One region of the Lysinibacillus sp. FSL M8-0134 genome, then DNA from elsewhere that is predicted to be linked to it. Evidence: riboswitches for the same ligand, from Rfam matches in the RefSeq annotation. Region 1 holds a riboswitch; each other region holds the start of a gene.

What was found. Region 1 has a riboswitch for lysine ahead of MKY49_RS00920 (amino acid permease). Riboswitches for the same ligand answer to the same signal wherever they lie in the genome.
Positions count from the first base shown of each region.
Region 2: linked by a shared signal. The riboswitch ahead of MKY49_RS10840 (transporter substrate-binding domain-containing protein) and the one ahead of MKY49_RS00920 (amino acid permease) in region 1 are both predicted to bind lysine.
Region 3: linked by a shared signal. The riboswitch ahead of MKY49_RS16140 (aspartate kinase) and the one ahead of MKY49_RS00920 (amino acid permease) in region 1 are both predicted to bind lysine.

Region 1 covers NZ_JBBPAJ010000001.1:167,968-177,836, reverse strand. Annotated here, with positions in the region: gene MKY49_RS00940 (ABC transporter permease) at 1-68, opposite strand, end outside; gene MKY49_RS00935 (ABC transporter ATP-binding protein) at 61-984, opposite strand; gene MKY49_RS00930 (sensor histidine kinase) at 1,121-2,056, opposite strand; gene MKY49_RS00925 (response regulator transcription factor) at 2,060-2,752, opposite strand; gene MKY49_RS00920 (amino acid permease) at 2,916-4,379, opposite strand; lysine riboswitch at 4,462-4,638, opposite strand; gene MKY49_RS00915 (CynX/NimT family MFS transporter) at 4,816-6,024, shown strand; gene MKY49_RS00910 (hypothetical protein) at 6,076-6,606, opposite strand; gene MKY49_RS00905 (nitric oxide synthase oxygenase) at 6,680-7,726, opposite strand; tRNA gene MKY49_RS00900 (tRNA-Glu) at 8,016-8,087, opposite strand; tRNA gene MKY49_RS00895 (tRNA-Asn) at 8,089-8,165, opposite strand; tRNA gene MKY49_RS00890 (tRNA-Ile) at 8,173-8,246, opposite strand; tRNA gene MKY49_RS00885 (tRNA-Gly) at 8,251-8,324, opposite strand; tRNA gene MKY49_RS00880 (tRNA-Phe) at 8,331-8,406, opposite strand; tRNA gene MKY49_RS00875 (tRNA-Ser) at 8,411-8,503, opposite strand; tRNA gene MKY49_RS00870 (tRNA-Ala) at 8,517-8,592, opposite strand; tRNA gene MKY49_RS00865 (tRNA-Pro) at 8,607-8,683, opposite strand; tRNA gene MKY49_RS00860 (tRNA-Arg) at 8,698-8,774, opposite strand; tRNA gene MKY49_RS00855 (tRNA-Lys) at 8,792-8,864, opposite strand; tRNA gene MKY49_RS00850 (tRNA-Gln) at 8,879-8,953, opposite strand; tRNA gene MKY49_RS00845 (tRNA-His) at 8,963-9,038, opposite strand; tRNA gene MKY49_RS00840 (tRNA-Trp) at 9,086-9,159, opposite strand; tRNA gene MKY49_RS00835 (tRNA-Tyr) at 9,164-9,247, opposite strand; tRNA gene MKY49_RS00830 (tRNA-Thr) at 9,255-9,330, opposite strand; tRNA gene MKY49_RS00825 (tRNA-Asp) at 9,339-9,414, opposite strand; tRNA gene MKY49_RS00820 (tRNA-Val) at 9,418-9,493, opposite strand; rRNA gene rrf (5S ribosomal RNA) at 9,505-9,620, opposite strand; rRNA gene MKY49_RS00810 (23S ribosomal RNA) at 9,685-9,869, opposite strand, start outside.
Region 2 covers NZ_JBBPAJ010000001.1:2,130,093-2,139,961, reverse strand. Annotated here, with positions in the region: gene MKY49_RS10860 (toxic anion resistance protein) at 1-7, shown strand, start outside; gene MKY49_RS10855 (DUF6501 family protein) at 52-249, opposite strand; gene MKY49_RS10850 (amino acid ABC transporter ATP-binding protein) at 513-1,244, opposite strand; gene MKY49_RS10845 (amino acid ABC transporter permease) at 1,257-1,982, opposite strand; gene MKY49_RS10840 (transporter substrate-binding domain-containing protein) at 2,153-3,010, opposite strand; lysine riboswitch at 3,130-3,316, opposite strand; gene odhB (2-oxoglutarate dehydrogenase complex dihydrolipoyllysine-residue succinyltransferase) at 3,657-4,910, opposite strand; gene MKY49_RS10830 (2-oxoglutarate dehydrogenase E1 component) at 5,000-7,825, opposite strand; gene MKY49_RS10825 (sensor histidine kinase) at 8,058-9,443, opposite strand; gene MKY49_RS10820 (response regulator transcription factor) at 9,440-9,869, opposite strand, start outside.
Region 3 covers NZ_JBBPAJ010000001.1:3,157,019-3,166,887, forward strand. Annotated here, with positions in the region: gene racE (glutamate racemase) at 1-41, opposite strand, end outside; gene MKY49_RS16105 (MarR family winged helix-turn-helix transcriptional regulator) at 52-504, opposite strand; gene MKY49_RS16110 (helix-turn-helix domain-containing protein) at 579-800, opposite strand; gene MKY49_RS16115 (acyl-CoA thioesterase) at 1,067-1,531, opposite strand; gene sdhB (succinate dehydrogenase iron-sulfur subunit) at 1,792-2,571, opposite strand; gene sdhA (succinate dehydrogenase flavoprotein subunit) at 2,577-4,331, opposite strand; gene MKY49_RS16130 (succinate dehydrogenase cytochrome b558 subunit) at 4,397-5,005, opposite strand; gene MKY49_RS16135 (YslB family protein) at 5,278-5,712, shown strand; gene MKY49_RS16140 (aspartate kinase) at 5,803-7,029, opposite strand; lysine riboswitch at 7,164-7,342, opposite strand; gene uvrC (excinuclease ABC subunit UvrC) at 7,448-9,238, opposite strand; gene trxA (thioredoxin) at 9,338-9,649, opposite strand; gene MKY49_RS16155 (amino acid permease) at 9,768-9,869, opposite strand, start outside.

The sequences.
Region 1 (9,869 bases):
ATAATAGCCCCCTTAACGTATGAGCCTAAATGATACTTTTTCATTTCTAAACGCATTAAATTAAGCATGGACAACTCCTCCATTGATTAATTTTAGGAAATAATCCTCAAGTGAGCTTGTTTTTTTGCTTATCTCTTCAATTTCGATGTCATGTTCAATTAATGTTTTTGTTAGGCTCTTTTGGGATACTGTCGAATCATAAACTCTAATAGAGTTGTCATCCATCAGCTTAAAATTAGCAATCTTCAATACACTTTCTAAAATAAAAGCTGCCTTCTTGCCATCATTGACAATGACTTCAATATAATCTGCTTGATTACGATTAATTGTTTCCATTGTAACTTCCGTGAGTAGCCTACCATCCTTAATGACACCTATTGTATCAGCCAATTGTTCAATTTCCCCTAATATATGGCTGGAGATGATAATCGTAATACCATACTCCTTACAGAGCATTTTGAAGAGCTCTCTCAACTCTTTAATCCCTACAGGATCTAATCCATTAATTGGTTCATCTAAAATAAGAAGTTCTGGCTTTGTTATAATGGCACGTGCAATGCCTAGTCTCTGTTTCATCCCTAGAGAAAAGTCTTTTACACGCTTCTCTTCTGTATTTGATAATTTTACTAAATTTAGAACATGAGCAATTTCTTTTTTATCGTAATACCCCATATATTCGCAATGCAGTTCTAAGGTCTCCTTAGCCGTCAATTTTTCATAGAAAATAGGATACTCAATAATCGTTCCCATTCTTTTTAGTACTTCATAGGATCGATCCGTCAGCTTTTCGCCAAATATTTCTACATCCCCGCTTGTTGGCTTCGTCAGATTTGTTAGCATCTTCATGACAGTGGTTTTACCTGCACCATTTGGACCTAAAAATCCATAAATCTCTCCCTTTTTGACGTTCATATTGACAGTGGATACCACTTCTTTACCATCGTACACTTTCGTAAGCTGATTTGTTTTTACAATGTATGTCATGTAAATCTCTCCCTCAATTGTGGCTAGTTTCATTATAAAAAATGAACCTCTCTAATTAATTACTTGATTCTTACAAATTTCTTAAGAGCAAAATAAAAGCCTGTAAAGCATTGAAAGCTCTACAGGCAGTGTGAATTCAATACATCATTCGTTTTAAAGCAATTGTAAAAATGGTCTTTTTATAAGGAATACTTGATAGCTGGATGGAACCATCCATTATTTCCACAAGACGCTTTGTAATGGTTAGACCTAGGCCGCTTCCCTGGAAGGATTTATTTCGAGAGTCTTCTAGTGTATACATTCTTTCAAAAACAGTATCGATATGATATTCATCAATGCCCTTGCCTTGATCCCACACATCAATATAAATGTTTGTCTCATCATTTCTTACGGTTAAGCCAATCACATTGCCATCCGCTCCATAAGCTATAGCATTTGATAATAGATTGTTTAGAACTCTATCTAACGCTTCTTCATTACCAAGGGCATACATAGGAAGTTCGGGGATTGAAATATTGATATTTAATCCCACCGATGTGACCATATCGTAAAAGGATAAAATATTTTTTCGGCATATTTCACAAACATTGATTTTCGTGATTGGATAATTTGCATCTCCTGCCTCTAATTTTGCCAGATCAAAAAATGTATGAATGATTTTTAATACTTCTAACGTTTTAGCATGAACACCAGTGAGTAATCGCTGTCGCTCTTCCTCACTAATTGAACTTTGAAGCTGAAGTATTTCAATATAGCCTAATACAACTGTTAAAGGTGTTTTAAGATCATGTGAAATATTTGCCAACATCTTTTTCATTGAATCTTCCATTTTTCGATGTGTAGCAAGAACCTTTTGCTTGTCATCCAATAAGGCATTTATTGTAATCAGTAATTGCTGAATTTCTGGATTTGTCGTAGCAACTAAAACCTTTTCATTAGTTGGTTTATTAACAATTGCTTGTATTTTTTCATGCATGTATTGGATTGTATCATCTTGTTCTTTTTTTACTTTTCTTTGATAAAGAATAATACCCGCCAGCAACAAAATAATTAGTAATAGACATAACGTCATATTTTATCCCTCAAACTTATAGCCAATTCCCCACAGCGTTTTTATATAATGAGGATTAGACGGATCATCTTCAATTTTTTCGCGAAGTCTTCTTATATGTACATTAATAATATTTTCATCACCGTAGTAAGTATCTTTCCATATTGTCTGATAAATTTGCTCCTTAGTAAAAACTCGCTGGCGATTTGTTACAAGCAATTTTAAAATGGCAAATTCCTTAGATGTTAGTTTCACTTCTTGCCCATCTTTATCTACAGAAAAGTTAATCATATTTATCGTTAAATTATCGATCACTACTACATCTTGTTTGTTATCCACTTGACTAGAATATTTGGTTGCTCGTCTAATAACGGCTTTTACGCGAGCAGAAAACTCTAGCATAGAAAATGGTTTAGCAATATAATCATCTGCACCTAAGCCTAACCCTAAAGCTTTATCTACATCACTATCCTTTGCTGACATAATGATGATAGGAAGCGCTGCTTGTTCTCGAATTATTTTTAGTACTTCTAATCCATTAAGTTTAGGAATCATAATATCTAAGATAACTAAATCAAATGAATGGTTTAAACAATACTGTAATGCCTCTTCTCCATTCTTTGCAGTTGTAACACCGAAGCCTTCCAATAGTAAAAAGTTTTCTACCATTTCACGAATAGCCTCATCATCTTCAACTAGTAAAATATGTTTTTGCATTTTCATGCACCTCTTCCTAACTAAAAAGCCATTAGTATGACTTTCCACATCTATAGTATATTACCATATATATGATATAGATTAAGAAATAAATTTAACGCCCAAATATAAAAAAGCCGTCCTATCAACCGTCATACAACGGTATACAGAACAGCTTTTCTATTTAATCCTCCACTTTTAAATCACACTCATTAAGTGGAAGCATTTTTGTTTTATGTTTAATTTTATAGCCTAACCATAATAGTAAGAAAAATGGAATTCCAATATAAGAAACTAGAATACCGTACCAATCGATTTTGTCTCCTGTAAAGGCTGTGTAATTTTGTCCAATGACCACAATCATACAAACTGTAAAGGCGAATAGTGGTCCGAATGGATACAATTTTGCTTTATAAGGTAATAGCTTTGGATCTAAGCCCTGTGCGTCGAATGCACGACGGAAACGATAATGACTAAATGCAATGCCAAGCCATGCAATAAAGCCAGACATTCCAGAGGCATTTAATAGCCAGATATACACCACACCGTCACCGAAAAATGACGCTAAAAATGCTAAACAGCCTACAGCTAATGTTGCTAGTAGCGCGTAAATTGGAATACCACGGCGACTAAGCTTTGTAAAGATTTTAGGCGCATGACCATCCACCGCTAATTGCCATAACATACGAGATGATGCATAAAGCCCTGAGTTACCTGCTGATAGCATAGCCGTTAAAATAATAGCGTTCATTAACGACGCAGCAAAGGCGATACCTAAGCGATCAAACACTAATGTAAATGGTGATACTGCAATATCTTCTGATAATAAGCGCTCATCTGTGAAAGGAATCAGCATTCCTATTGCACCAATTGCTAAAATATAGAATAAAAGAATACGCCAGAATACGGATTTTACAGCTTTCGGAATATTTTTACCTGGATCATCAGTTTCACCAGCTGTTATACCTAGAAGCTCTGTTCCTTGGAATGAAAACCCTGCAGCCAGGAAAATACCAAAGGTAGCAAGGAAGCCCCCATGGAATGGCCCATCACTAATAAAGAAATTTGTGAAGCCTACAGGTGCCTGACCACCTAAAATACCAAAAATCATTAATAAACTAATAATAATAAAAACAATGACCGTTGCTACTTTAATCATAGCAAACCAATATTCACTTTCACCATAGCTCTTTACAGAAAGTAAATTAAACGTTAGCACAACAGCAATAAATAATACTGTCCAAAGTGCTGATGAGCTATCTGGGAACCAATATTTCATTATTAAAGACACTGCTGCAATTTCTGCTGCAATCGTAATTGCCCAGTTATACCAATAGTTCCAACCTAAAGCGAAGCCTAGTGCTGGATCTACGAATTTTGTTGCATACGTACTAAATGAACCTGATGATGGCATATAAGCAGCCATCTCTCCTAAGCTCGTCATTAGGAAGTACACCATAACACCAATTAAGGCATAGGCAAGCAATGCGCCTCCTGGCCCTGCTTGTGCAATGGCACCACCACTAGCTAAAAATAGCCCCGTACCAATTGTACCGCCTAAAGAAATCATTGTAATATGACGGCTTTTTAATTCTTTTTTCAGCTTTGGTTCGTTATGACCGAGCTGATTTACTTTTATTTCACTCACGATATAGCTTCCTTCCTATTTATGAGGCAAAAAAATGCCATCACATGAACAATGTGATGGCTAAGTTAATCCTCAGTTTTTCCTAAATGATAGCTCAACACGTTGTACAAACGTGACAGTTCTGTTCCTTTCGGAGACAGCCCCAGCATGAGGTTTTCAAGTCCCCTCACACTTCGGCAATATTTCCTTTCAGCTAATCTCATCAATGCTTGTCATTTCAATTAGCATACTTATAAATATCGCGACCTCTACCTCAATACAAACATGAGGCATATAATTATTAAATTTATGATGATTATTATACTAACATAAGACCATAGACATTTCAACAACACGGAAAATGTTCTGTATTTTATGAATCTTCTACTATTTTTAATAGTGTGATAAAGTGTTATAGTAGTTCAATTAGAATGGTTAATAACAGGGGGGAGTTATTTTGACTACAAATGATCATTCCGCTAGTTATCCAAGTAAAAAAATTAGCTGGAAAGGAACAACATTACTTTTAGTCTTTGGGGTTATTTTTATTGCCTCTACATTACGAATGCCATTAACTGTTGTTGGTCCAATCATATCCTTTATCCGTGATGATCTTGGTATCTCTAATGTATTAGCAGGCTTTCTAACAACTATTCCATTGCTTGCTTTTGCCATCATATCGCCTTTTGCACCTATCGTAGCACGTAAACTAGGGCTTGAGCTTACTTTATTTTTATCCACTATTCTATTGGCCTTAGGGATAGTTCTACGCTCACTTGGAACAACAGGATTACTTATATTTGGTACTATGCTAATTGGCGTAGCAATATCTTTTGGAAATGTACTCATTCCAGGATTACTAAAATTGAAATTTCCATACCATGTAGGCTTACTGATGGCCTTCTTCACCATGTCCATGAATTTAACTGCTGGCCTTGGCGCAGGTATTAGCTATCCAATAGCTAATTCATCATTAGGCTGGCAAGGGGCTTTGGCCATTGCTCTTGTACTTGTTGTCGTTACGATTTTAATTTGGATACCTCAATTAAAATCAAATAAACCTGAACCAACTACCTCATCTAAAAAGTCAGGTCCACCACTATGGAAATCACCTGTTACGTGGGCCGTCACAGGCGCAATGGGTTTACAGTCTTTATTATTCTACACGACTGCAGCTTGGATTCCAGAAATCTATATTGCCCAAGGATTAGCTCCTGATAAGGCTGGCTGGATGTTTTCTATTATGCAATTCTCTCAAGTTCCAATGGCATTAGCTGTGCCTATTATTGCTAGTAAAATGACTTCACAGCGACCTCTTGTACTGATGTTTACGTCGTTCTATTTAGTAGGCTTTGTTGGTGTTGTAATGGAATGGACAAGCCTTGGAGTACTTTGGATGGTCCTTCTAGGATTAGCAGGTGGTTCTTCATTCGCATTAGCCATGATGTTTTTCACCCTTCGCACCCGTACTGCCTTTGAAGCAGCAGATTTATCAGGCTTTGCACAATCTTTAGGGTATTTATTTGCCGCAATTGGTCCTATTCTTTTTGGCTACTTGCATGATTTATTCGGTGGCTGGGATATTGCTGGCTGGCTTTTTGTAGTTGTGGCAATGGTACTTTTCTTCTGCTCAATGAGAGCTTCTAAAGATGAATATGTCCATTAAATTGGAGCAGATGGGAAATGGCATATGTTTCTCATCTGCTTTTTTATCAACCTATTTATTCAGCTGCTCTAATAACCTTAGCAGTTCCGCAAGACGGTCTGCTGCTTCGTTATTGTGCACTGTAATAGCCGTTAAACTAGGGATAGCCTCTTGTAAGAGTAGATAGCTGAAATAATAATAGCTTAAAAATGCTGTCTGCTCATAGCCCGTCGGCGTTTCTCTTTCCCACTCTTGATCGTCATCCTCTTCATTTTCTGTCCATAAGTAGTTTCTATCTAGCAGCTTCTGCATGGGTTGAACAGTTTGTGTTGGCTCTAAATAATCCACAGTAATCGCCTGAGCAACGGCTAAATAAAGTTCAATTTCTTGTAAGGAGACATCCTCCCTATCTTGGCTACCCAGCTTTTTTAAAAGGATTAACAAAACCCATGGTGTCACCTGCCAAAGTGTACCTTGATGTTCAATTAACTCAGCTAGTTGTCGGTAATTTTCCTCTTCAATCAGCTGCGGAATGGCTGCACCTCTTCCATAAGGTGTGGTCAATTGTTGCCACGGGATATCTGGAATTTGCTGCTCCAACATAGTGGATCACCCTCTTCTTAAAATACAATTAATTGATAAATTTACTGATAGGAAATTGAAGAGTCTTCTATTGTTAATAGCATGGTTTTTGATAAAAATAATTTGGTGTATGATAGACATTTACATAGGGCTTATGGAAAATATGCGTTGTTGCAGGTGAAAGCGGTGGAATTAACCATGTCCAGTTGCCTGTAACTTCCCGTTCAGCCGATAGCTCTGCTTCCTCAAATAATTTAAACTGCTGAGCCGCTGTATGATGATCGACAATGCTTACCCCATCTTCTTTAAAGGAATGGAGAACTGCTATATTAAGCTCCACTAATGCACGATCACGCCAAAGAGAAGCTTGTTTGGTTGTATCAAGATTAAAAATCTCAGCAATAGCTGGTAGCATATTATAGCGGTCATGATCAGCTAAATTACGTGCTCCAATTTCTGTCCCCATATACCAACCATTAAAAGGAGCAGCTTGGTAATCAATGCCTGCCATTCGAAAACGCATACTCGAGATAATGGGTACAGCATACCATTTCATCTCTAATTTTTCTATTTCAGCTTCCTCTGGATGGCGGATTGGCACCTCTAAAATATATTCTGCTGGAATTGTAAACAGCCTTGGAGCTCGCCCATCTACTTGTATAACAAGTGGTAACACATCAAAAGCTGTTCTCTCACTTTTCCAGCCTAGCGTTTCACATACTTGTGTAAACGCAACAGAATGAGAATCACCTATAACACCTAATTCCGTTTCATAGCCCGCATAACGGATAAGTTGGTGATTCCAAATCCGTACTCGATCTGAGGCAAACACGGTTATTGTAGGGCGGATTTTCCCACTATTTGTTGCATACTCGATATGCTCTAGTAATTTTCGAAAAATATCCTCTTCGTCTAAAAGATCTCGTGCGTCTACTACATGCAATGACTGCCAAAACAAGCGTCCAATACATTTGTTACTATTACGCCATGCGACACGTGCTCCAAAAACTAGTTCCTCTGTTGTGGGGTAATATTCACCTTCACTCTTAATCTCTTGCAATCTATTCTCTAACCAAAGATCTGATTTATTTTGTTCTTTCTGATATTGACTTAAGAATTGCTCTATCTCCTGTATACTCATATCGATTCCTCCACTTACCCTCATATTAGAGCAACGATACGGCAAGCACCATGAAAATAGCTGTTGAAAAAACATACATATTGCATATATGAAATAGTTTGTTCAAATTTATTAGTGGGTGAAACATGTGATTGATAAATGGAACAGGACCTTGAAATGAGCTAAAGCATTTATACTGTCCTATGTTCACCATAAAAAAGCTACAGAACCTTTTAATGGTTTTATAGTCTTGGTTGAACATCTACATATAGAAAAAAGCATGTAACACACATCTGTGCTACATGCTTGATGACCCGTACGGGATTCGAACCCGTGTTACCGCCGTGAAAGGGCGGTGTCTTAACCACTTGACCAACGGGCCGTGGCTCCGAAGGCAGGACTCGAACCTGCGACAACCTGATTAACAGTCAGGTGCTACTACCAACTGAGCTACTTCGGAATAATGATGGGCCTAAATGGACTCGAACCATCGACCTCACGCTTATCAGGCGTGCGCTCTAACCAGCTGAGCTATAGGCCCATTTTGGAGCGGGTGATGAGAATCGAACTCACGACATCAGCTTGGAAGGCTGAGGTTTTACCATTAAACTACACCCGCAAATAATGGTGGGTCAGGACGGAATCGAACCGCCGACACTTAGAGCTTCAATCTAATGCTCTACCAACTGAGCTACTGACCCGAAATGGAGGAGGTAGAGGGATTCGAACCCCCGCGCGGTGTTACCCGCCTGTCGGTTTTCAAGACCGATCCCTTCAGCCAGACTTGGGTATACCTCCAAAAATATTGAAATGGTGGAGCCTAGCGGGATCGAACCGCTGACCTCCTGCGTGCAAGGCAGGCGCTCTCCCAGCTGAGCTAAGGCCCCATTTAAATAAAAGATGGTCGGAATGACAGGATTCGAACCTACGACCCCTTGGTCCCAAACCAAGTGCTCTACCAAGCTGAGCTACATTCCGTAAAATACATTTATTGGCGCGCCCGACAGGAGTCGAACCCATAACCTTCTGATCCGTAGTCAGACGCTCTATCCAATTGAGCTACGGGCGCTTAGTAAATAAAAATGATGAGCCATGAAGGACTCGAACCTTCGACCCTCTGATTAAAAGTCAGATGCTCTACCAACTGAGCTAATGGCTCGTTAAAGAAAAAAATGGCTGGGGTACTAGGATTCGAACCTAGGCATGACGGAATCAAAATCCGTTGCCTTACCGCTTGGCTATACCCCAATGTTGAAATGGGGCGACTGATGGGAATCGAACCCACGAATGTCGGAACCACAATCCGATGCGTTAACCACTTCGCCACAATCGCCACTATATAAATCATAACAGCTGTATATGAACGAGTACCTCAATACCTGGCAGGGGCAGTAGGAATCGAACCCACACCAAAGGTTTTGGAGACCTCTATTCTACCGTTGAACTATGCCCCTAAAATGGTGGAGGGGGACGGATTCGAACCGCCGAACCCTAAGGAGCGGATTTACAGTCCGCCGCGTTTAGCCACTTCGCTACCCCTCCAAGGGAATGGTGCCGGCGATAGGAGTCGAACCCACGACCTACTGATTACAAGTCAGTTGCTCTACCAACTGAGCTACACCGGCAAAAATAATGGCGGTCCCGACCGGGATCGAACCGGCGATCTCCTGCGTGACAGGCAGGCATGTTAACCGCTACACCACGGGACCATATGGTGGAGGATGACGGGCTCGAACCGCCGACCCCCTGCTTGTAAGGCAGGTGCTCTCCCAGCTGAGCTAATCCTCCACAAAAAATAAGCGAAGCGACGTCCTACTCTCACAGGGGGAAGCCCCCAACTACCATCGGCGCTAAAGAGCTTAACTTCCGTGTTCGGTATGGGAACGGGTGTGGCCTCTTTGCCATCATCACTTCACTTATTCAGTTGAAAGGTTATTCTTTCAAAACTAGATAAACGTACATTGAATGCTTCAAACAATTTGGTTAAGTCCTCGATCGATTAGTATTCGTCAGCTCCATGTGTCACCACACTTCCACCTCGAACCTATCTACCTCATCGTCTTTGAGGGATCTTACTTACTTGCGTAATGGGAAATCTCATCTTGAGGGGGGCTTCATGCTTAGATGCTTTCAGCACTTATCCCGTCCACACATAGCTACCCAG
Region 2 (9,869 bases), 2.0 Mb from region 1:
AGATTAAAAAATGGGTGGCTCAGCAAATGCTCTGAACCACCCTGTTTTTATTTATTCGAAATAATCCTTATAATAGCCGCCGACATTACCTGTGTTGTCGATAATAAAAATGAATTCTTCTGTTTCGTTTTTTACTTCATATTCTTTACCTACTGTTAAGACGTTGGACACTAAGTATTTCGATGCATTTGTATGTTTGCAGGTAACCGTTCGTAATGTTGGCGCATCTTTCCATTTTAAATGTAACATATTCTCTCTACCTCTCTTTACTAGCAAAAGCTAATGTCTATTGCTTATTTTATAATATTTTTGGTCTTTTGTGGAGAAAAAAGAAATACTATACCTATTCTATCCAAAAAAAAATGAAATTCGGGGTGTTCTCATGAGTTTTGGTGGTGTACCGCAATGGTTTTTTATCATTGCTGTAGCATTCGCAATCTGCTTTGTGCTCTATGCAGAATGGAATTCTAGAAAATAAGTGAGTCCAAAATAATGGACTCACTTTTTTGTGCTTATTTTAAAGTACGTTTTAAAAACTCTTTCGTACGTTCATGCTGTGGATTGACTAATACTTGTGATGGTGGGCCTTCTTCCACAATCACACCTTTATCCATAAAGACGACACGATCTGCCACTTCTTTAGCAAACTCCATTTCATGTGTCACAATTAACATTGTATTCCCTGCGTCTGCTAATTGTCGCATAACCTTCAGCACCTCTCCTACCATTTCTGGGTCCAGTGCTGATGTCGGTTCATCAAATAGCATTACTTCGGGATTCATAGACAGTGCTCGAGCAATTGCTACACGTTGCTTTTGTCCGCCTGAAAGCTGACGTGGCTTAGCGTTTACATATTGATCCATACCTACGATCTTCAAATATTTCAGCGCTGTTTCTTCCGCTTCTTTCTTCGAGCGCTTAAGTACTTTGATTTGGCCGACTGTGCAATTACTTAACACATTATGATTATTAAATAAATTGAACTGCTGGAATACCATTCCTAGATGGGTACGATATTCTTGGATATTGTGCTTTTCATCTAGGATGTCTTCTCCCTGATAAATTATTTGCCCGCCACTTGGTGTTTCTAATAAATTTATGCAACGAAGTAGTGTAGACTTACCAGAACCAGAGGAACCAATTAAACAAACAACCTCGCCTTTTTCCACTTGGAAATTCACATCTTTTAACACTTGGTTACGTCCAAATGATTTACTTAAATGTTCGATTTTAATGACTGCCATTTGTGCGTCCCCCTATACAGCTTCTTTTTGTTCTTTTTGATAGGCATCCGGTCCATCCAAACGTTTTTCAACATATAGAAGGATGCGAGATGCGGTAAATGTCATAATGAAATAAAGAACACATGCGACAAAGAACGATTCAAAATAACGGAAGTTGTTACCTGAAATTGATTTTGTTTGGAAGAATAACTCTGTTACGCCGATGACATTTAATACGGCTGTATCTTTAATATTCATAATTAGTTGGTTACCTGTTGCTGGTAAAACGTTACGTGCTACTTGCGGCAGGACTACGTGAAGCATGATTTGGAAGTGATTCATCCCAATCGCTGATGCTGCCTCGTATTGACCATTATCAATCGATACAATCCCACCACGCACAATCTCTGCCATGTATGCCCCTGTATTAAGAGAAACGACTAAAATACCTGCTGTGATAAAATGCATGTCAATTCCAAACGCGATATCTAATCCGTAGTAGACAACCATAGCCTGTACAATCATTGGTGTACCACGGAAAAATTCAACATAGCATGTTAGGATAAAATTAATAAGCTTCAGGCTATAAAATTTTATTCCTTTTTTACGAACTGGAATCGTATGCATAATTCCGATGAAAAATCCGATGAATGCACCAATAATTGTACTAATAATCGAAATCAGTAACGTATAATACGCACCTCGTAAAAACATTTGCCAGTTGTTTTCAATAATTGAAATTATCCATTCAAGACTCATGATGTTCCTCCTTACAATGTCATGTTGCTTGCTTATCTTTTTCGTGTCCTAGCTCTTTCTACCATTCTATGATTTGTCACGCTAGGACATTATCATTATGTAGAGAGGTTCTCATTTTGATAATGATGAAATGATCATGCACGGACCAGCAACTAGTCCGTGCCTTGTCATTATTGTGCTGCTGGTTGATTCTTAATCGCTTCTTCCATAATGGCTTGACGATCGTCCTCTGTAATACCTTTTAATATTTCGTTAATTTTTTCACGATTTGCATCTTCTTTGCGTAAACCTACAGCAATTGAAGTGTTAGAAAGATCTGTATCAAAGCCTTCTTCAAATGCAACATATGTGAACTTATCGTTCGCTGCTGCAGCGGAAATTCCTTCTGGACGTTCTGCTACATAACCATCAATTTTGCCAGCCTCTAAAGCGACACGCATTGCCGGGAAGCTTTCCATAGCAGTTTGTTTGTCTACACCTTTAATTTGATCAATAACTGTGTAGTTCGATGTATTTAATTGGGATGTAATTTTTGCACCAGAGAAATCTTGAATTGATTTTGCCCCTTCATATTTGCTACCCTTTTTAATCACCATTACGAAATCCGACGTGTAGTAGTTTTCAGTAAAGTCGATTGTTTTCTTACGTTCTTCTGTTGGTGACATACCCGCAATGATTGCATCAATTTTGTTTGATTGTAGCGCTGGAACTAAGCCGTCCCATTCCATTTTTACGATAACTAGCTCTTTGCCTAAGCCTTCAGCGATTTTTTTCGCCATTTGTACATCATAGCCGCCTGCATACTCTGCATTATCAGCAATTTTTACCGCGCCATTAGCATCGTCCTGCTGTGTCCAGTTGAATGGTGGGTAGCCAGCCTCCATTCCAATGCGGAATTCACCGCCGCCTTCTTCCTTGTCCGCGCCAGCATCACCTGAACCGCCGTCTTTTTTGTCGCTAGTGCCACATGCAGCTAGCACAATTGCTGTCATGATAGAGATCATTACTAACAACCATTTTCTTTTCATGAAAAACTCCCCTTTTCTGTAAAAAAATAAGACAACTGTACTAAAAAAGACCTAAGTTTATTGAACTTAGGTCTTACCTTTTATGACAGTTGCCCAAATCCTCACTATTATTTCCATATTTCCGAGATAGCACAACCTAGTAAACCTGGAAATCAATTTACTAGGACAGTCCTGCACTTATTCACTGCAGACCCAGCATAAAAGTACGAGCTCCTTTTATACTTCGGCGATATTTCCTTCTTCATTGCGTCTTCGCTTGCTTGTACTCAACAATGAACTAATAAATACCGCGCCTCTACCTCACTGGTAACATTCGTGAGGTTTGTTTATTTAATTGATATTTAGATACTACTATAAAACTAATATGTTCGTCAAGACGATTTTAACATTTTTCTGATTAATGACAATATTAGGTTATTATGCGTTCTCTATCCATTTTAAATCATTGAGCTTTCGTCAATATTTCTGAAAATTACAACACATTTTTATTATAGAGTATGTTTTCTATGTGAGAAAAGTTGTGTTTATTTCTTTTTTGCTCCTCTATACGATATAACATTAGTACTCTTTCAAAAATAGAATCGGTCGAAAGATTTCATATGCACAAAAAAACCCTGCTGAACATTGTTCGCAGGGTTTAATGGTATTATGAATTTAATAATAAATCTTCTGGGTTTTCAATTAATTCTTTAACTGTTTTTAAGAATCCTACTGAATCTTTTCCATCGATGATACGGTGATCGTAAGAAAGTGCTACATACATCATTGGACGGATTTGAACTTCCCCATTTACAGCAACTGGACGGTTAACAATAGAGTGCATACCTAAAATACCAGCTTGAGTACCGTTCATAATTGGTGTTGACATTAATGAACCGAATACACCACCGTTTGTGATTGTGAATGATCCACCAGCCATATCATTTAAGCCTAATTTTTTATCACGAGCTTTTGTCGCTAAGTTAGCAATATCTTTTTCGATTTCAGCGAAGTTTTTGCTGTTTGCATCACGTACAACTGGTACTACTAAACCTTCTTCAGTTGATACAGCGATACCGATATCGAAGAAGTTATTTAAATGAATTTCATCGCCAACGATTTGAGCGTTTACGTATGGGTATTTTTTCAGTGCTGCAACAACAGCTTTTGTGAAGAATGACATGAAACCAAGTTTGATGTCGTTTGCTTTCACAAACTCTTCTTGTTTACGTTTACGAAGTGCCATGATGTTTGTCATGTCAATTTCGTTGAATGTTGTTAACATAGCTGTTGATTGTTTAACTTCTAATAAACGTTTTGCAATTGTTTGACGACGACGGCTCATTTTTTCAATTGTTACACGATCAGAATTAGCTGCTGGTGTGAATACAACTGGGCCACCTGTAGTTGCTACTGGTGTAGGTGCTACTGCTGCCGCTGGTGCAGTTCCGTGTGCTACTACATCTTGTACACGTACGCGACCTTGTGGATCTACTGGAGATACTGCTGCAAGGTCAATACCTTTTTCACGTGCAAGACGACGTGCTGCTGGAGATGCGATAACACGCTCACCAGAAGTTTCTTCTACTACTGGAGCTGCTGCCGCTGGTGCAGGTGCTGCTTGTGGTGCTGCTGGAGCTGGAGCTGCTTCAGCTGGAGCCGCTGCTGGTGCAGGTGCTGCGCCTTCGCCTGCTTCTACTACTGCGATAACTTGACCAACTAGAACAGTGTCGCCTTCTTCAGCTAAAATTTGTGTTAATACACCTGCTTCTTCAGAAATGATTTCAGCGTTTACTTTATCTGTTTCAAGTTCAACGATGAATTCACCTTTTTCAACGCGATCGCCCACTTTTTTAACCCACTGTGCGATACTACCTTCTGTAATCGATTCTGCTAATTCAGGGACTTTAATTTCAGCCACTTTCATTTCCTCCTTTGATTAACGTGCTTACGCACATAGAAGGGCTACCGCTTAAGGGCAAGTAGCCCGGTTTCAATATTTATATGTGATTATTTAACCTTTACTGGCTCAGCAACTGCTTCTTCAATTAATGCTGATTGTGCAGCTTTATGAGAATCTGCGTCTCCTTCAGAAGTTGAGCTCATTGCAGGACGACCTACATAGCGAAGCTTTTTACCTTCTGAAAGTTCATATAATGTTTCTAATGCATAATTCCATGAGCCTTGGTTTTTAGGTTCTTCTTGTACCCAAACAATTTCTTTCACATTAGGATACTTAGCAATAATACCAGCAACTTGCTCTTTTGGGAATGGGTAAAGTTGTTCTACACGAATAATGTGTAAGTGATCGAAGCCTTCTCCGTCTTTCACGCGATCGGCTAAATCGATCATCACTTTACCTGTACCTAAAACGATGCGTTCTACAGCTTCTGGTTTAGCACCTAAACCTGGTTGTTCAATCACTTCTTGGAATGAACCATTTGCTAATTGCTCAGCATTAGCGGCTGCTAATGGATGACGTAATAATGATTTTGGTGATACGACTACAAGTGGACGTACCCCTTCAGTACCTAATAACGCTGCTTGACGGCGTAATAAGTGGTAGTAGTTGCCTGCGTTTGAACAGTTTGCTACAAACCAGTTATTTTCAGCTGACATTTGTAAATAACGTTCCATACGGCTTGAAGAGTGCTCTGGACCTTGACCTTCATAACCATGTGGTAAAAGGATCACTAAGCCAGATTTTTGACCCCATTTAGAGCGTGCCCCTGAAATAAAGTTATCAAACATCACTTGCGCCATATTCGCAAAGTCACCGAATTGTGCTTCCCAGACAGTTAATACATGGCTGTTTTCTAGGTTGTAACCATACTCAAAGCCTACTACCCCTGCTTCTGTCAGTGGTGAGTTGTGTACTGTAAAGGATGCGTTCGCACCAGAAATATGGTGAAGTGGTGTGAATACATTGCCATTGTTTTTATCATGTAGTACTAAGTGACGTTGAGAGAATGTACCACGCTGTGCATCTTGACCTGTAAAACGTACTGGTGTGCCATCTTGGATAATTGTTGCATATGCTAAAGTTTCCGCATGACCCCAGTCGATTTTAGCTGACGCATAAGCATCACGACGTTTTTCTAAAATTTTACCAAGCTTTTTCTGAGGCTCAAAGTTTTCTTCAAACACTAGGAGCTCTTCATTGATTTTTTCTAAACGTTCCGCACCAACCGCTGTATCAATTTGTGGGAAATCTACTTTTAATTCTTCTGGCATTTCTAATTGATGATGATCATCTTTATCTGCCATTTCTTTTACATGGTCATAGGCTGCTTGCATTTCTGCATAGATAGCTGTATCTAAAGCTGCTACATCATCAGTAGATACAAGACCTTCAGCCACTAATTGTGCACCATATAATGCACGTACTGTTTCATGTTTTGAAACTAATTTATATGTTTCTGGGTTTGTTACAGTTGGGTCATCTGTTTCATTATGACCATGACGACGGTAACCTACTAGGTCTACGATAATATCTTTGCCAAATGTTTGACGGTAGTTAGCTGCAAAGCGACCCACTTGTGCCACTGCCTCTGGGCTGTCCGCGTTCACATGGATTACTGGTACTTCATAGCCTTTAGCAGGGTCAGAAGAGTACACAGAAGAACGAGAATCATAATGTTCAGTTGTGAACCCGATCATATTGTTTGCGATAATGTGGATTGTACCACCTGTTGTAAAGCCTTCTGTTTTAGCGAAGTTTAACACTTCCGTTACAATCCCTTGACCTGGGAATGCAGCGTCACCATGTACAAGAATGCCTAAGCCTTTTGTACGATCGAAAACAGGTTGACCTGGTTTAGACGTATCATCTTGTGTTGCACGAGTCGCACCAAGTACCACTGGATTTCCAACTTCTAAGTGAGAAGGGTTGTAAGCCAATTTCACATTCATACCTGATTCACGGTTGTAAGAAGCACCCATGTGGTATTTAACATCACCTGTCCAACCTTTTGTGATTTCAAGGCGACCATGCTCTGGCATAAATAAATCATTAGAAACATGTGCAAAGTCAGAGAACATCATGTCATACGGTTTATTTAAAATGTGAGTTAAAACATTTAAGCGACCACGGTGTGCCATACCAATACGTACGTTTTCCACGTTTTTCGCTTCTGCTGTTTTAATGATTTCATCAAAAAGAACGATTTGCGTATCTAAGCCCTCACCAGAGAAACGCTTTTGTCCTACAAAAGTTTTATGAATAAATTTCTCGAAATTTTCAACGCGAGTTAAACGATCTAATAAGGCTTTTTTCTCATCAGGAGATAATGCTTGTTTAAATAAGCCTGATTCGATTTGCGCTTGAATCCAATCACGTTCTTCTGTAGCTACTACGTGACCATATTCAAATGCTACTTTATCTGTATAAATAGCTTTTAAATAGTCAATTGCATCCTTACCATTTTTCACGTTTGCTGGCACATCTTTGAAGAAGATTGCTGCAGGAATTTCAGCTAAATCTGCAGCGCTTAAGTTGAACGCGCTTTCTTCAATTTGAGCTGTTTGTAGTTCACGGTTTTTCAGTGGATAAATATCTGCCGCTAAATGACCGCGTGTACGGATTGTGTCTGCTAATTTTACAGCGGCTAACACTTTTTTGTAATCGCCAGCAGGAGCCGCTGCTGTATGACTAGCTACAGCTACTTCACCTTCTACTACTACTGGTGCACCAAATTGTTGGAATAAAGATACTAACTCCGGTTCTACTTCTTCAGGAGACTGTAAGAATAAGTCGTATTGCTCCATCACATATCCTAAGTTAGGACCAGAGAAAGCTGACCATGGAGAACTTACAGTTGTAACGTTGTTCGACATGAAAAATGACCTCCAAATTTTGCCTTTCGGCAGTTCCATTAATTAAATTGCAATTAATTATATAATATTTAGCCGTTCTTTAAAAGAATGTTTCACACTACTTTTCCATATTTTAAAGAACGTTTTTTCCATCTCAATCTTACTACTCTTCACAAAAAATACAACTCTTTTTAGCAAATTAAGCAATTTTTTTCGCAAAGGATGGAATAATGAAATAAAGCGTGCATTTTTCTTAATATTTTAGCGGGATTTTCAAGAAGAAAACGGTTCCAATATTAACCTCACTCTTGACTTCTACTGTTGCATTGTATTTTTCAAGTAACATCTTCGAAATACTTAGCCCTAAGCCAGTTCCACCAATTTGACGATTTCTTGCCTCATCCACGCGATAAAAACGATCAAAAATAAACGGAATATTGTCTTGTGCTATTCCTATACCATTATCAGCAATTTCTAAACATGCATAATTTCCAGCAACAGAAATAGAAATTTGTATCTCAGGAATTTTTTCACAATAACGAATAGCATTCTCTATTATATTACGAACGATTTGACTTAGTGCATTTTCGGTAATAAATAACGGACCTATTTCACCATGCTTCGACAGCAAAATTCGCGCTTGTGGATGCACGAGCTTCAGTTCATCTATCACCGCTTGGAGTACCACCAGTGCATTTGCCTCACTCGCATGATCTTTTTCTTCACGCCGTGCAAGCTCTAATAATTCCTCTATCATTTTGCGCATACGTGCGATTTCCGATAAAGAGGTATCTATCGATTCTTCTAAAATGGCAGGATCGTTTTTGCCCCATCTTTTTAAAAGTGAAAGATGTCCTTCAATTGCTTGTATGGGTGTTCGCAGCTCATGGGAAGCGTCTGCCACAAATTGTTGCTGCTTAGTAAAAGAAATTTGCAGCTCATTCATCATAGCATTGTACATTTTCAATAAATCGCCAATCTCATCATGTGATGTATAAGTCAATTGGATAGGCTCATTAAACCCCTGATCCATCACCTTTTTCATCGATGCACGCAATTCCCGTAATGGCTTCATTAAATAATTGGCAAGATAATAGCCGATAGAACCCGATAACACTAATGCGCCTATCCCTGCTATAAGCATCGCTGTCAGTAGATAATGCATCAGTGATTGAAAGCTTGTTAACGGATGTATGACTTGAATATATCCCTGAAAAAAGCCTAGTTGCAATGGCTCGTTGATTACTAATACATCCTGCTTGTCGATTGTCGTCTCGATAACCTCTTGCATTGCAGTAAGAGGTACGGCTTCTGACGTATGATTAATACGTAGGATTTCTATGCCATCTACATTAAACAATCTGACCGTTTCATCTCGATCGGCAATTGATTTCAGTAAACCTGTATTTTGTTGGATTTGCTGAATCGTAATATTGGGACCCTGAGATTCTAAAAAGGAGATGATATCCTTACTAGTTCGGACTACTTTACTCTCTTCATCATTTAATAACCATGTATGAAGAAATAAATAAACAACAACACATATAATGGTATAACTAATAAAGATGACGATACTCGACGTTAACATCCATTTTGTTTGCAAAGATTGGTGGCGTAGATATCCTTTTAATTTGTTCATTCACGCATCACGTATCCAACACCTCGAACGGTTTCAATATAAGCATTCATATCACCAGGTAGTTTTGTGCGTAAATGTCTTATATAAACATCTACTACATTGGTCTCAATATCTGTATCATATCCCCAAACTGACGTTAAAATATGTTCCCGTGTACATACTCTATTTTTGTGCTCGATTAATAGTTTCAGTAAATCGTATTCTGTCTTTGTTAAGTCAAGTTTATTCCCTTGCACAAAAACTTCATAGGCTGCTACATCTATTTCGATATCGCGAAAACAGAGGGATTCACTGTTTGCTGCCGCTGGCGTGACACGACGTAAAATCGTCCGTATTCTCGCAAGTAGCTCTTCAATCGCAAACGGTTTGACGATATAGTCATCCGCACCTGCATCTAAGCCCGCTACACGATCCATGACAGCATCT
Region 3 (9,869 bases), 3.0 Mb from region 1:
CCGCCTACTCCTGAGTCAATAACGCCTATCGGGGCATTCATACTTTCCGCCTCAATCCTGTTTCATGTGTACATGTAGTTTTTCTAAATAGCTTGATAATTGCGCGACTTCTTGTTCATTAAAACCAACAAGCATCTCTTGCAAATATTGCTGTCTTTTTTCAATAACTTCTTGAATAATACGTTCGCCTTTTTCGAGAAGATGAACGACAACGACACGGCGATCATTTTCATCACGCACACGCTTGACTAATTCATTTTTCTCCATACGGTCCACTAAATCGGTTGTCGTACTAAAAGCTAAATATAAACGGTTTGATAATTCGCCAATTGTAATATCACCAAGCTCTTCTAACCACTGTAATGCAACAAATTGTGGCGGCGTGATCGCATAATCGGAAACAATCTCTCTTCCCTTTTGCTTCACGATGGCCGCTATATAGCGTAATTCCTTTTCAACCGTTGCAACGGTTTCAGGTGAGTGCTTTGTTACTTCATCCGACATATAACTATTTCACTCCTAAAAATACGTTGAATAGTTCTATTTTGTCGTTTTTTTCACGAAATAGCAAGTGTCCATTAGTCTAATTTAAATTCTTCCAAGCGTAACAGCTCAATTAACGCCTGAGATCGATTCGTTACACCTAGCTTTTGAATTGTATTGGAAATGTGATTCCGCACTGTTTTTTCACTAATACCAAGCTGCTCTGCAATATCTCTCGTTGTTTTTTCAGCTAATAAAAGCGCAAATATTTCACGTTCTCGGTTTGTTAAAAGAGAACGATGATGAGAGCCATTCATTCAGTTACACCCTCCTCCCCCGCACGTATTGTAACTTATGTTAAGGGGCTTGAAGCGGTGACGGCTATTTGCATGATTATTACATGTTTTCTTTAAAAATTTCGGAAATTGCTTCGACACATACGTTCGTTTTCTGTTTATTGGGTCCATATCTCACCACAATTAAGCGTCGAGATGATTGCCAATGTAGTTTGGTTAGTGGTTTACTCGCAAACAGCTATCACGAAATTGAACAAGATGACTACACTCCTCACTATTTACACTTTTTACTGAGAAATAATTGCTAGACTAATTAAATGAGCTCTCTCCTCCTCTGAAATCGGCACACTTTTGCCTGTTCGAGGATCCATTTGCACAATTGTTCCGCGACCTGTAAAGCATATTTCATTCTTCTGATTTTTTGCTAGATAATGAATGTCCATTGAAGAATTCCCGACATTCGCTATCTTTGTGTAAATTCGTAGAACATCATCAAAGAAAACTTGTTTTACATAATCACATTGTAAATCAGCTACTATCGGTATAGCTTTTACACCTTCATCCACTGCTGAAGGCATTAAAATATCTAAATGACGAAAATAATCAATTCTTGCTTGCTCAAAATATGTAAAGCTAACGGTATTGTTCATATGCCCGTACATATCCGTTTCCGAAAAACGTACACGTACCTCACTATAAAAGGAAAAATCCTTTTGCCACTCTTGTAAATTTTCAATATATTTTGCCTTCATGTTACACATCCCCTTTTCATTGTTTGCCACTCCTATTTTAAGTCGAGTAATGCATTTGCACTTTTATTAATCATGGCAAATAGTAAATGAATCAATATTCATTATAAAAGAAATTGATTTATTAGCATAGAAAAATTCACTATTTACCTATTTTTATTGCAAATATTGCTACCCATTACATCATTAGATTGGTTTCTATAAATATAAAAAACTCCCTCACACAAAAGTGTAAGGGAGTTTGAAAGCCCGCTTATCCGATATTAGTCTACGTAGTGATCAGAACCGAAGAAGTTACGGAACATTTGCACTGTAGTTGCACGGTTAAGTGAAGCGATAGATGTTGTTAAAGGAATACCTTTTGGACATGCAGCAACACAGTTTTGAGAGTTACCACAGTTTGCAAGGCCGCCATCACCCATAATAGCATTTAAACGTTCATCTTTAATCATTGCACCTGTTGGGTGAGTATTGAAAAGACGTACTTGTGATAATGGAGCTGGTCCGATGAATGAAGCTTTTTCAGACACGTTTGGACATGCTTCCATACATACACCACAAGTCATACATTTAGATAATTCATAAGCCCATTGACGTTTACCTTCTGGCATACGTGGACCTTCACCTAAATCATAAGTACCATCGATTGGTACCCATGCTTTAACTTTTTTAAGTGCATTGAACATACGTTCACGGTCAACTTGTAAGTCACGAATAACAGGGAATGTTTTCATTGGCTCAAGTTTAATTGGCTCTGTCAATTGGTCAACAAGCGTTGAACATGATTGACGTGGACGTCCATTAATTACCATTGAACATGCACCACAAACTTCTTCTAAACAGTTCATATCCCAAGTTACTGGCGTTGTGCTTTCACCATTTTCAGTAACAGGGTTTTTTTGAATTTCCATTAAAATTGAAATTACGTTCATACCATGACGGTAAGGTACTTGGAATTTTTGCCAGTAGCTATTGCCGCCTTGTGTATCTTGACGTAAGATTTCCACTTTAACCATTCTTCCAGTATTAGCTGCGATTTGCATAACTTTTAGTCTCCTTTCGCAGAGTAGTCACGTTTACGTGGTGGGATTAAAGAAACGTCGACTTCTTGGTACGTGATAATTGGGTTACCAGTAGTTGGGTCAAACTTCGCCATTGTTGTCTTTAAGAAGTTCTCATCATCACGGTTAGGGAAATCAGGTTTATAGTGTGCTCCACGTGATTCATTACGTAATAATGCACCTTTTGTCATTACTTTCGCAAGAACTATCATATTCTTAAGTTGACGTGTGAAGTGTGCACCTTGGTTACTCCATTTTTGCGTATCGTTAATGTTGATATTATTCCAACGCTCAGTTAGCTCATCAAGTTTTTTCAGTGTTTCTTCAAGCTGATCATTGTAACGTACTACAGTCATTGTAGCAGTCATCATTTCACCAAGCTCTTTGTGAAGTAAGTAAGCGTTTTCTGTGCCATCCATTTTCATGATAGCTTCCCATTTAGCTTGTTCTTCCTTTACGCGAGCATCATAAAGGTCTTGTGGAAGATCTTCAGCATGCTTTTTAAGATGTTTTACATAATCTACTGCGTTTGGTCCTGCAACCATACCACCGTAGATAGCAGATAGTAATGAGTTTGCGCCAAGACGGTTTGCACCGTGTTGTGAGTAATCACATTCACCTGCTGCAAATAGACCAGGAATTTCAGTCATTTGGTTATAGTCAACCCATAATCCACCCATTGAATAGTGAACAGCTGGGAAGATTTTCATTGGTAATTTACGTGGGTCATCCCCTACGAATTTTTCGTAGATTTCGATGATACCACCAAGTTTAACGTCCAATTCATGTGGATCTTTATGAGAAAGATCTAGATATACCATGTTTTCGCCGTTGATACCAAGTTTTTGGTTTACACAAACGTCGAAAATTTCACGTGTTGCAATATCACGTGGTACTAAGTTACCATAAGCTGGGTATTTTTCTTCTAAGAAGTACCAAGGTTTACCGTCTTTATAAGTCCAAATACGACCACCTTCACCACGAGCAGATTCTGACATTAGACGGTTTTTGTCATCTCCAGGAATCGCTGTTGGGTGAATTTGAATGAACTCACCATTCGCATAAGAAGCACCTTGTTGGTATACGATAGAAGCAGCAGAACCTGTATTAATAACAGAGTTTGTTGTTTTACCGAAGATAATACCAGGGCCACCAGTCGCCATAATAACAGCGTCTGCACGGAATGATTTAATTTCTTCTGTGCGCATATCTTGCGCTACGATACCACGGCAAACGCCGTCTTCGTCGATAATAACACCAAGGAATTCCCAGTGCTCATATTTATTTACTAAACCAGCTACTTCGTGTGAACGAACTTGCTCGTCAAGTGCGTATAGTAATTGTTGTCCAGTTGTAGCACCAGAGAAAGCTGTACGGTGGTGTAGTGTACCACCAAAACGACGGAAGTCTAAAAGTCCTTCTGGTGTACGGTTGAACATAACACCCATACGGTCCATTAAGTGAATAATGCCAGGTGCTGCATCACACATACCTTTAACTGGTGGTTGGTTCGCTAAGAAGTCCCCACCATATACTGTATCATCAAAGTGGATCCATGGAGAATCCCCTTCACCTTTTGTATTTACCGCACCATTAATTCCGCCTTGCGCACAAACAGAGTGTGAGCGTTTTACAGGAACTAATGAGAATAAATCAACTTCAGTACCAACTTCAGCTGCTTTAATCGTTGCCATCAGACCGGCAAGACCACCGCCGACAACAATTATTTTGCTTTTCGCCATGATTATTTCTCACTCCTCTTAAAAAATTGCAATGATTGCATGTGTCTATCCTAGCTTCTATGGAATTAAACGAAAGCTAAAATAGCAGCCACACCAACTACACTTAGAATTACGAAAATAATGTTTGTTACGTAAGTAGCAATCTTTTGAGACTGAGGAGATTGTGTAATACCCCAGCTTACTAGGAATGCCCATAAACCGTTAGATAAGTGGAAAGTTGCTGATAAAATACCAACAATGTAGAATCCAAGCATGAATGGATTATTCACGATATTTGCCATCATGTCGTAATCAACGTGTGTGCCAAGTGCTTTTTGAATACGAGTTTGGAAAATATGCCATGCAATGAAAATCACTAGGAATACACCAGTGAAACGTTGTAAAGAGAACATCCAGTTACGGTACGTGCTGAAACGTCCTGTGTTTGGTGTAGCAGTGAATGCAATGTAAACACCATAGAATGCGTGGAACATTAATGGAATATAGATGACAATCCATTCAACTAGGATAAGGAATGGAATCTTTTCCATTACTGCGGTAGCATCGTTGTAACTTTCTGCCCCGCCTGTTGCTGTAAAGTTAATGAACAGGTGCATCGTTAAAAACAGACCTACTGGAATGATCCCAAGTAGAGAATGTAAGCGACGCCATAAAAACTCTCGATCTTTCGACAAGACTGTTACCCCCCTTAGTACTTAAAATAGCACAACAAAAGAAGTCATCATTTTGTAAATGATACTTCATTGACTGTGTATTTCATCATGGTACAATATTATGACATGTTTATTGTACTCTCAAGAGCTACGAGCGTCAAGGCAACTCGGAGTTTTTCATAGAGCTTATTAAAGAACTAATATAGTACATGATGCGTCGTTTTTTCTCGAAAAATCTATCATTACTTTATTACCGCCAAATTTTAAGAATATTCTAAGAAAGAAGGATAACAATGTTAAACACTCCATCTCCTACAATCTCATCATTTGGTTATGAGATCATTCGCGATCATATTCTATCTTCTATACTTGGTAAACATGAAGATGATGTCCTTTATTGGGCAGGTAAAGAGCTTGCACGTAAGTTTCCATGTAAAAGTCAAGACGAACTTATCGCATTTTTCGCAGATGCCTGTTGGGGTACATTAGCGTTATTAAAAGAATCAAAGGATGGTCGCATTTTCGAATTGACTAATGACCCAGAAATATTACAAATCAAACAACGTAGCTTTAGACTTGAGGCGGGATTTATAGCTGAACAAATTCAATTAGCTAAAGGCTATCTTACAGAATGCTATGAAGAAAAACGAGAAAAGCAACACCATGTCATGTTTACAGTCAAATGGGATGTTAAGGAACGTATTATGAATACCATCCCTACAGAGTAATGAAAAGGATTGCCTCCCTTATATGGGATGACAATCCTTTTTTCTTCCTATCATTTCGAACAATTACATAAAATGCTGTTTCTTCTATTATTATATATAAAGTGCTTGCTCTAAATTAAATTCATCATGTAATGCATTTGCTGCACGGATCATATCATCCTGTGGTACGACAACTGATACTTTTATTTCAGATGTGCTAACCATTTTTACGGGAATGTTTTCATGGCGTAATCGATCAAACATACGGGCAGCAACACCAGGATTAGACGCCATACCTGAACCAATAATGGAAACTTTCGCTAACCCTATTTCGAAGTCAGCAAAGCTAAAGCCAAGTGATACTTTGCTATCTTCTAGAACCCGCAATGCTTCCGCAAATTCCTCTTTTAAAATGGAAAAAGATACAGTCGGCTTTAATCCATCAATAATCGCTTGAACAATAATATCTACATTGATCCGATTTTCTGCTAGGGTGGTAAACATATCGGCTAATGAACCTTCGCTATAGGCATCATACCCAACTGTTAACCGAATAATATCTGCTTCAAAAGCTACACCGCGAACTACTAAATTTTTCTCCATTTCCACTTCCTCCTTCAATAAAGTACCTACCGACTCTACTGAACTAGAGCGGATGATAACTGGTAATTGAAACTTCTTCGCTAACTCTACTGCCCGTGGATGTATAACATGTGAACCTAAATTGGATAGTTCCAACATTTCATCGTAAGAAATTTCCTGTAGCTTTTGGGCATTTGTAACATAGCGTGGATCGGCTGTATAAACACCATCCACATTGCTATATATATCAACTCTCTCTGCCTCTAAACCTATGGCAAGAGCTACAGCTGTTGTTTCCGCTCCACCCTTTCCAAGAGTTGTTATATTATAATCGTCGTCAACACCCTGTTCTCCAGCAATGACTACAATTTGGCCTTGTTCAAAATGTTCTTCAATACGATGGACATCTAAATTGTCTATACGTGCATGTCGATACATACGATCCGTATGAATACCTGCCTGCCATCCAGTTAATGACACTGCCTTATAGCCTGCTTCTTGTAATGCAATAGCAAATAAAGAGCTAGATAATTGAGTACATGTGGACATCACTGCAGCTAATTCTCGCTTTGACACATCGTCAGTGAAACGCTTCACCATCATCTTTACGTCTTTTGCAGTTTGTCCCATTGCCGCTACTACCACTACTACATCAAACCCTTTATCCTTCTCAGCAATAGCTTTTCGAGCCATTTCTTGGATGTGGCCCGTTGATGCTATTGTAGCTCCTCCAAACTTCATCACAATTCTAGCCATTTTTTTGTTCCCCTTTCCAGTCTGCGTATTTCACTTAACTTCGAAGTGTAAAAACAGTCTCTAGAAAACTAAAAAAGCAACTTCCACATAACGTGAAAGCTGCTTATAACATGTACAATAATCGTAACTTGCGCATGTGTGATAGCTCTCCGAAACGTTTAGAATCGACAGTCTTACATTTCTTAAATGCAAAACCAGTACAACAAAGGAAACAACAATGCTGTACTTCGGCAAGCTCCCCTTTCACACAATGTCTCTGGACTTGTTCATCCTCCATTGTGCTATTCTTGAATCTTGCACCTCTATCATCACCTTAAAAGTGAAGTATTAAATTTATTAGCCCTGGCGTCCACTAACTAGCCGTCCAAAGGGCTGTTTAACATTGAACAACAATGTTATTTACAACCTTAGCACATGTCTATTCCTTTGACAACGATTCTTGCTGAAAATAGGAGTAAATTTGGCTTGCTAACTTAGCAGGCATCCCAGCCTCCTGTAAAGCTAGTTCGCTCGCCTCTCGAATTTTTTTGACTGACCCAAAATGTTTAAGCAACTGTTGCTTACGTTTAGGTCCTATCCCTTCGATTTGATCAAGGACAGATTGAATAGCATGCTTCTCATGCTGTTGACGCAAGAACGTAATAGCAAAGCGATGGACTTCATCTTGAATTCGTTGTAACAAATAAAAACCATCACTTGTACGCTTTAAGGCGATCACTTCTGGCGGATCACCAAACAATAGCTGCGATGTATTATGCTTGTCATCCTTTGCTAAACCCGCAATTGGTATAACAAGCCCTAGTTCATCTTCTAATACTTCACGAGCTACTTCCATTTGCCCTTTTCCTCCATCAATGAGGACTAAATCTGGTAATGGTAAACCCTCTTTTAAAACCCTCGTATAACGACGACGGATGACCTCCTGCATAGCGCCATAATCATCATGCTTGGCTGCTGAACGCGTTTTGTACTTACGATATTCCTTTCTTGCAGGCTTTCCATCAATGAAAACAACCATAGCAGAGACGGCATCCGTGCCATGCATATGACTATTATCAAAAGCTTCGATTCGTAATGGCGTCGTTATACCCATTGCCTCACCAAGAACCTCACAAGCACCAATTGTACGTTCTTCTTGTCGTTCAATCAGCTGGAATTTAGCTGCCACAGCTATTTCAGCATTTTTGGTTGCTAAATCTACCAATTCCTTTTTCTGTCCTCGTTTTGGTGTGAGTACTTTGATCTCTAATAATTCCGTTAAAATGGCTGCATCAATGGCTTGTGGAATAAAAACTTCTTTTGGCTTTATATGCTCTGGTTTCTCATAGAAACGCCCAACAAATGTTAAAAATTCTTCTTCAGCATCTTGATAGATCGGGAAAATGGAGACATCACGTTCTATTAATTTACCTTGTCGGACAAAAAATACTTGTACACACATCCATCCTTTTTCAACAGCATAGCCAAATACATCACGGTTTGTTGTATCACTTGATACAATTTTTTGTTTTTGCATAACTGTATCAATGTGTGCAATTTGGTCTCGAAACTCCTTCGCACGTTCAAATTCCAAATTTTCAGCAGCTGCAAGCATTTTAGTTTCCAGCTCCTTTTTAACTGCCTCAACACCACCATTTAAAAACTTTGTCATATCCTCAATCATTTCTTGATAAGTTTGACCATCAATTTCCTTTATACAGGGAGCCAAGCATTGACCCATATGATAGTACAAACAAACTTTTGAAGGTAATTGTACACATTTGCGTAGCGGATATAATCGATCTAATAGCTTTTTCGTTTCACTTGCCGCATATGCATTAGGATAGGGACCAAAATATTTAGCCTTATCCTTTTTAACCTTTCGTGTTGTAATAAGACGCGGATGTTTTTCGTTGGTAATTTTTAAATATGGATATGTCTTATCATCCGTTAGCATGACATTGTATTTTGGATCATGTAATTTAATGAGATTCAGCTCTAAAATAAGTGCTTCAATATTGGATGATGTCACGATATACTCAAAATCTTCTATTTCACTTACAAGTCTTTGTGTTTTCCCCTCATGTGTACCTGTAAAGTAAGAACGCACACGATTTTTCAGTACTTTCGCTTTACCGACATATATAATTGTCCCCTGTCGATCTTTCATCAAATAGCAGCCAGGCTGATCGGGTAAAATATCCAGTTTACGCTTAATTAAATCGTTCATTACCTACCTGCCCCCTAAGTAAAATTTCCTCTCCATATTATATAACGAAAAAAAGCCGAACACATCAATTGATGGCTCGGCTTTTATAAACTTCATTTATTACGCATGTTTTGCGATAAATGCTTCTAAAGCTTCTTTAGGTTGGAAGCCTACAGTTTTGTCAACTAATTCTCCATCTTTAAATAATAGTAAAGATGGGATAGACATAATTTGATACTCAGCTGCAGTACCTTGGTTATTGTCTACGTCAACTTTTACAATTTTAGCTGCACTACCAGCAGCGTCCATTTCTTCAAGAACTGGCCCAATCATTTTACAAGGTCCACACCAAGCAGCCCAAAAGTCTACTAGTACTAACCCTTCTTTAATATCGTTTTGGAACGTAGCATCCGTTGCATGTACAATTGCCATTTGAAATCCTCCTTAAGCTTACTATGATTGTAGTATAGCATGGATAAATTCACTTGAGCGAACAATCTGCCTACAATGTATTTTTTATGAAAAACGATGTCGAAAAACGTAAGATTGACTATTCATTTTCTTGATAACGGCCTTTCAATACATAGGATAATGTAATAAAGAGATAAATGCCTAACGTAATGCCTGTGATGATGATGGAAGTTGTGAAAAT